DNA from 3 places in the Zobellella denitrificans genome. Region 1 is predicted to be linked to each of the others. Evidence: predicted binding sites of a transcription regulator. Region 1 holds the regulator's gene; each other region holds the start of a gene.
What was found. Region 1 encodes LexA, which represses DNA repair genes until DNA is damaged. Its sites were predicted from a motif close to ANCTGTNTNNNNANACAGNT; they were not measured.
Positions count from the first base shown of each region.

Region 2: a site for LexA is predicted at 1,121-1,140, ahead of astB (N-succinylarginine dihydrolase). Genes of this name have one in related genera too.
Region 3: a site for LexA is predicted at 1,464-1,483, ahead of dinB (DNA polymerase IV). Genes of this name have one in related genera too.

Region 1 covers NZ_CP012621.1:185,778-188,045, forward strand. Annotated here, with positions in the region: gene ubiA (4-hydroxybenzoate octaprenyltransferase) at 1-588, shown strand, start outside; gene lexA (transcriptional repressor LexA) at 704-1,321, shown strand; gene coxB (cytochrome c oxidase subunit II) at 1,627-2,268, shown strand, end outside.
Region 2 covers NZ_CP012621.1:2,453,251-2,455,518, reverse strand. Annotated here, with positions in the region: gene astB (N-succinylarginine dihydrolase) at 1-1,039, opposite strand, end outside; gene topA (type I DNA topoisomerase) at 1,374-2,268, shown strand, end outside.
Region 3 covers NZ_CP012621.1:2,952,411-2,954,678, reverse strand. Annotated here, with positions in the region: gene AN401_RS13980 (FAD:protein FMN transferase) at 1-1,017, shown strand, start outside; gene nqrM ((Na+)-NQR maturation NqrM) at 1,019-1,243, shown strand; gene dinB (DNA polymerase IV) at 1,489-2,268, shown strand, end outside.

The DNA.
Region 1 (2,268 bases):
CGCCAGGCCCTGGGCTTTTTCGCCCTGCTGGTGGCCATTTCCTTCCTGCTGGTGCTGACCACCAACGCCCTGACCATTCAGCTGGCTTTCGCCGGCCTGGGCTGGGCCGCGCTCTACCCCTTTATGAAGCGCTATACCCACCTGCCCCAGCTGTTCCTGGGTATCGCCTTCTCCTGGGCCATTCCCATGGCCTTTGCGGCCCAGGCAAACAGCCTGCCCGCGGGGCTCTGGCTGCTGTTTGCCGCCAATCTGAGCTGGACCGTGGCCTACGACACCATGTACGCCATGGTGGACAGGGACGACGATCTCCGGATCGGGGTCAAGTCCACCGCCGTTCTGTTCGGCCGGCGCGACAAGCTGATGGTCGGCCTGCTGCAGCTGGTCACCCTGCTGCTGTTGGTAGCAGCGGGCCAGGTATTCGCCCTGGCCGCGCCTTTCTACTGGGGGCTGTTGGGCGCCGCCGCGCTCTTCGTGTACCAGCAGCGGCTGATCCGGGACCGGGAACGGATGGCCTGCTTCCGGGCCTTCCTCAACAACAACTTCGCGGGTATGGCGGTGTTCGCCGGTCTGGCCCTGGCGCTGCTGTAGCCCTGTTCCCGCCCTGGTCGCCAGGGGAGTGCCGGCCGGGGAGGGCGTATTGTGCTTGCCCTGCCGGATTTACTGGATATACTGACAGTTAGCTGTATAAAAAGACAGGTTCCCTATGAAAGCGCTAACCCCCCGTCAGTCCCAGGTGCTGGAAATCATCAAGGCGCATATCCAGCAGACCGGCATGCCGCCCACCCGTGCCGAAATTGCCCAGTCCCTGGGGTTCAAGTCCGCCAACGCCGCCGAGGAGCATCTGAAGGCCCTGGCCAAGAAAGGGGTGATCGAGATGATGCCCGGCACCTCCCGCGGCATTCGCCTGGCCCAGGAAGAAGAGCCGGAGGAAGAGCCGGGCCTGCCGCTGATCGGGCGGGTGGCCGCCGGCGAGCCCATCCTGGCGCAGCAGCACATAGAAAGCCACTACAAGCTGGATCCGGCCCTGTTCCATCCGCCGGCCGATTTCCTGCTGCGGGTCAGGGGCATGAGCATGAAGAACATCGGCATCATGGACGGCGATCTGCTGGCGGTGCACAAGACCGGTGAGGCCCGCAACGGCCAGGTAGTAGTGGCCCGGCTCGACGACGAAGTCACGGTCAAGCGCTTCCGGCGCCAGGGCAGCAAGGTCAGCCTGCTGCCGGAGAACGAGGAGCTGTCTCCCATCGAGGTCGATCTGCGCAGCCAGGAACTGACCATCGAGGGCCTGGCGGTGGGCGTGATCCGCAACACCGACTTTTAACTCGTCCGCTTGCCTTGGGGTTGGCGGGGGCTTAGCATGCTTCCCGCTTCCCGCTTCCCGCTTCCCGCTTCCCGCTTCCCGCTTCCCGCTTCCCGCTTCCCGCTTCCCGCTTCCCGCTTCCCGCTTCCCGCTTCCCGCTTCCCGCTTCCCGCTTCCCGCTTCCCGCTTCTTTTTTCATTTTTTTACTTTTTCATAATCAATGCTTTACTTAGTGTGTGCCGGACCGATGGACGCGGTGGTTCGGTAAGCACTGACTCTCTTGCGAGTGCGCCAAAATAAAGGACCAAGACTTTTTGGGGGTGCGTGTGAAGCCGATCGTTCTGCTGCTGTCGCTAGTGGCATCGTTGCCCGTGTGGGCACAAAGCCGTTTCAACATGACCCAGGGGGTCACCGATATCAGCCAGAAGGTGTATGGCCTGCACATGACCATACTCATCATCTGTGCGCTGATCGGCCTGGTGGTGTTCGGGGTCATGTTCTGGGCCATCATCCACCACCGCAAGTCCAGGGGCGCCAAGGCTGCCCAGTTTCACGAAAGCACCAAGGTGGAGATCCTCTGGACCATCATTCCCTTCCTGATCCTGGTGGGCATGGCCATTCCCGCCACCCGCACCCTGATCGCCATGGAGGATGCCAGCCAGTCGGATCTGACGGTGCAGGTCACCGCCTCCCAGTGGAAGTGGCACTACCGCTACTTCGGCGAGGACGTCGAGTTTTTCAGCCTGCTGGCGACCCTGCCCCAGGAAATCGACGGCAGCCTGCGCAAGCGTGACAACTACCTGCTGGAGGTGGACCGGCCCCTGGTGCTGCCCACCGATCGCAAGGTGCGCTTCCTGATCACTGCCGACGACGTCATCCACTCCTGGTGGATGCCGGCCTTCGCGGTCAAGAAGGACGCCATCCCCGGCTTTATCAACGAGGCCTGGACCCGCATCAACCAGCCCGGT
Region 2 (2,268 bases), 1.9 Mb from region 1:
GCGTACCCAGGGTTACCAGCTTGTCCAGGTAGGCCTTGACGCTCGGGGTCTCGGCACATTCGGTGGGGGCGATGATCGCCATCTGGCCGGGCTTGAGGGTCACTATCTGGGTATTGAACAGGTAGCTCTTCACCGCGTCCGCCACCGGTACCTCATCGGTGGGCACCTCGATAAAGTGCAGCTCGGTGCCGGGCAGCTTGCGGCGGATCTCTTCCAGGGCGGCGGTGTTGAGGAAAGCCTCCTGGTGATAGAACAGTACGTTCTGGTTGCCCACGGCGATGACGTCGTTGTGGAACACGCCCTGATCGATCACCGCCGGGTTCTGCTGGATAAAGATGGCGGTGTCCTCGCCCAGGCCGTGCAGCCGGGCCACGGCCCGGGACGCTTCCAGGGTCTGCCGGGCCGGGTAGCGGCGCGGGGCGGGGGCGCTCAGGTCGAAGGCGCTGCGGCCGTACACGAACAGTTCCACCCCGGCGTGGCCGTAGTCGGCGCACAGGCGGGTGTGGTTGGCGGCGCCCTCGTCACCGAAGTAGTCGTTGGCGGGCAGGGCCTGGTGGTGGCTGAAGTGGCGCTCGTCGGCGAACACCTGGCCGAGGATGCGGCCGGTCACCTCGTGCTCGATGGAGCGGTGGAACTTGTTGGTCAGGTTGGCCGGGGTGAAGTGGATACGGCCGTCGGCGGTATCGGCGCTGGGCGAGACGGTAGCGGCGTTGGCGGTCCACATGCTGGAGGCGGAGCAGCAGGCGGCCAGCAGCACCGGGTCTTCCCGGAACGCCTTTTCCAGCACCTGGGCATCGCTGCCGGTAAAGCCCAGCCGGCGCAGGGTATGGATGTCGGGGCGCTCCTGGGGCGCCAGCACGCCCTGCACCAGGCCCAGTTCGGTCAGCGCCTTCATCTTGCGCAGGCCCTGCTTGGCCGCTTCTTTCGGGCTGGACACATCCTGGGCGTTGCTCTGGGAGGCAACGTTGCCGTAAGACAGGCCGGCATAGTTGTGGGTGGGGCCGACCAGGCCGTCAAAGTTGGCTTCAAACTGTACCATTATATTGTCCTTTTAAATGGTGAAAAGGGCCAAGAAAATCCTGTTGTTGGCCATTATATGTGGATTTATTTGGAAGATGTAACCCCTTTTTAACAACAGATTTCACCTAAGTAATAACAATGCATAAAAAGCGGACGAACAGGCAGGAGAGTAAAAAAAGCGGTTGATTCCGACGGGCATGAGGGTGTTAATAAATAAATATAAATTCATTGAACTTTTTTCCGGCCCAGGCCGGGCAAGTTTGCTTTTTACGGCTTTTTCACTTATACAGCCGTCATTACCTTGCCGCCGGAACCCCCGCGGGGGCCAGACTTTAAGGATCTAAACGCGCTTTATGAGCAAATCGCTGGTTATCGTCGAATCGCCCGCCAAGGCAAAGACCATCAACAAGTACCTGGGGAAGGACTTCATCGTCAAATCCAGCGTCGGCCACGTGCGCGACCTGCCGACCGCCGGCTCCTCTTCCGCGAAAAAGACCGGTGGCCGCAAGACCGACACCAAGCAGTTGAGCGCCGATGAAAAGGAAAGGCTCAAGAAGGAAAAGGAGCATCAGGCGCTGATCGCCCGCATGGGGGTGGATCCCGAGCACGGCTGGAAGGCGGACTACCAGGTGCTGCCGGGCAAGGAAAAGGTGGTGGCCGAATTGCAGAGCCTGGCGGAAAAGGCCGACACCGTTTACCTGGCAACGGACTTGGATCGCGAGGGGGAGGCCATCGCCTGGCACCTGAAGGAGCTGATCGGCGGTGACGACAGCCGTTTCAAGCGGGTGGTGTTCAACGAAATCACCAAAAGCGCCATCCAGGAGGCCTTCAGCCACCCGTCCGATCTCAACTTGAACCGGGTCAACGCCCAGCAGGCCCGCCGCTTCCTGGATCGGGTGGTGGGCTACATGGTGTCGCCGCTGCTGTGGAAGAAGGTGGCCCGGGGCCTGTCCGCTGGCCGGGTGCAGTCGGTGGCGGTGCGGCTCATCGTGGAGAAGGAACGCGAAATCAAGGCCTTCGTACCGGAAGAATACTGGGATATCCAGGCGGCTCTGAGCAGTGCCCGACAGCTGGCGTTGACCATGATGGTGGCCAAGTACCGGGGGCAGGAGTTCCGCCCGACCAACGAGGCCCAGACCATGGCGGCGGTGGATACCCTCAAGGCCAGCCGGTTCGAGGTGGTGGCCCGGGAAGACAAGCCGACCCAGAGCAAGCCGCCGGCGCCTTTTATCACCTCCACCCTGCAGC
Region 3 (2,268 bases), 1.4 Mb from region 1:
AACTGGCTGGCCCCCCTGGGGCTGGCCTTTTTATTGGCGGCCTGCCAACCGGCGGGCTCCGAACAACCCCAAGTCCATCTGACCGGCAGCACCATGGGTACCTATTACTCGGTCAAGGTGGTGGGAACCGATGAAACCCGGGCCCATGAGCTGCAGGCGGAGATCGATCGGCGGCTGGAGCTGGTCAACGATCAGATGTCCACCTACCGGGAAGACTCCGAACTGAGCCGCTTCAACCGCCATGCGGACGACAGCCCCTTCCCGGTGTCGGCCGATACTGCCCGGGTGGTGACCGCGGCCCTGCAGCAGGGGCGGCTGACCGGTGGTGTTCTGGACGTGACCGTGGGGCCCCTGGTCAACCTCTGGGGCTTCGGACCCGATGCCCGGCCGACGCGGATCCCGAGCGAGCAGCAACTGGCCGAGGTGCGCACCCGAACCGGCCTGCAGCACCTGCGGGTGCTGGTCGATGACAAGGGGGAATACCTGCAGAAAAGCGTGCCCGGCCTGTATGTGGATCTGTCCGCCATCGCCAAGGGCTTTGGCGTGGACGTGGTTTCCGAATACCTGGCGGAAGAGGGGCTGACCAACCACCTGGTGGAGATCGGCGGCGAAGTGCGGGTATCCGGGCTGAACGCCCGGGGCCAGCAATGGCGCATCGCGGTGGAAAAACCGGGGCCGGGAACCGGCTCGGTGCAGCAAGTCGTCGGGCTCGACAACAACAGCATCGCCACCTCGGGCGACTACCGCAATTACTATGAGCTGGACGGCAAACAGTTGTCCCATACCATAGATCCGGCCACCGGCCACCCCATCGACAACCGGCTGGCTTCCGTGACAGTGATTCACCCCTCCTGTATGATCGCGGATGCCCTGGCCACGGCGCTGCAGGTGATGGGCACGGAGCGGGCCCTGGCCTTCGCCGAGGAGCACCGCCTGGCCATCTACCTGCTGACCAAGACCGACGAAGGCTTCAGGGTGGACATGTCCAGCGCCTTCGAGAAATATCTGAGAGGTTGATATGCTGTATTTCTTTATTACGCTCGGAGTCTTCGCCCTGGTGATCGCCGCCATGGCCATCGGCTATATCGTCCAGCGCAAGACCATTTCCGGCTCCTGTGGCGGCCTCGGCAGTATCGGCGTGGAAAAGGCCTGCGACTGCCCGGACCCGTGCGACAACCGCAAGAAGAAGATGGCCAAGGAAGAAGCCCGCCGCAAGATGCTGGAAGAAAACCGCATCATTTAGCGTTAAGCCAGAAGCTGGAAGCCTGAAGCAATCCGGGTTGCCTTGAACGACACAGGCGGCCATTCTTGCCCGGCTTCCGGCTTCCGGCTTCCGGCTTCCGGCTTCCGGCTTCCGGCTTCCGGCTTCCGGCTTCCGGCTTCCGGCTTCCGGCTTCCGGCTTCTAGCTTCCGGCTTCCGGCTTCCAGCTTCCAGCTTCCAGCTTTTCGCGTTAGTATCTGGGTACTGTCTATTTATCCAGTCTGGTCATGCGCAAGATCATCCACGTCGATATGGACTGCTTTTTCGCCGCGGTGGAAATGCGCGCCCATCCCGAGTGGCGTGATATTCCCCTGGCCATCGGCGGCAGCGCCAGCCGGCGCGGGGTGATCGCCACCTGCAACTACCCGGCCCGGGCCTTCGGCGTACGTTCGGCCATGGCCAGCCACCAGGCGCTCAAGCTCTGCCCGGGACTGCTGCTGATCCCCGGCAACATGGCCGAGTACAAGGCGGTATCGCGCCAGATCCGCGAGATCTTCCATCGCTATACCCCCCTGGTCGAACCCCTGTCCCTGGACGAAGCCTACCTCGACGTGACCGACAGCCCCTGGTTCGGCGGCAGCGCCACCCTGATCGCCCGGGATATCCGCCGGGCCATCCGGGAGGAGCTGCAACTGACCGCCTCCGCCGGGGTGGCGCCCAACAAGTTCCTGGCCAAGATCGCCTCGGAAGAAAATAAGCCGGACGGGCTCTTCGTGCTGTCGCCGGAGCGGGTCCAAGACTTCGTGCACCGGCTGCCCCTGGCCAAGATCCCCGGGGTCGGGCGCAAGACGGCGGAGAAGCTGTCGGCCCTGGGGCTGGAAAGCTGCGGCCAGTTGGCGGCGGTGGGCGAAGCCGAACTGGTGCGCCGCTTTGGCAAGTTCGGCCGGCTGCTGTGGCAACGGGCCAGGGGCATCGACGAACGGCCGGTGGAGACGGAATGGGTGCGCAAATCGGTGGGGGTGGAGACCACCCTGGCCGAGGATCTCCACCAGCCGGAGCAGGGGCGG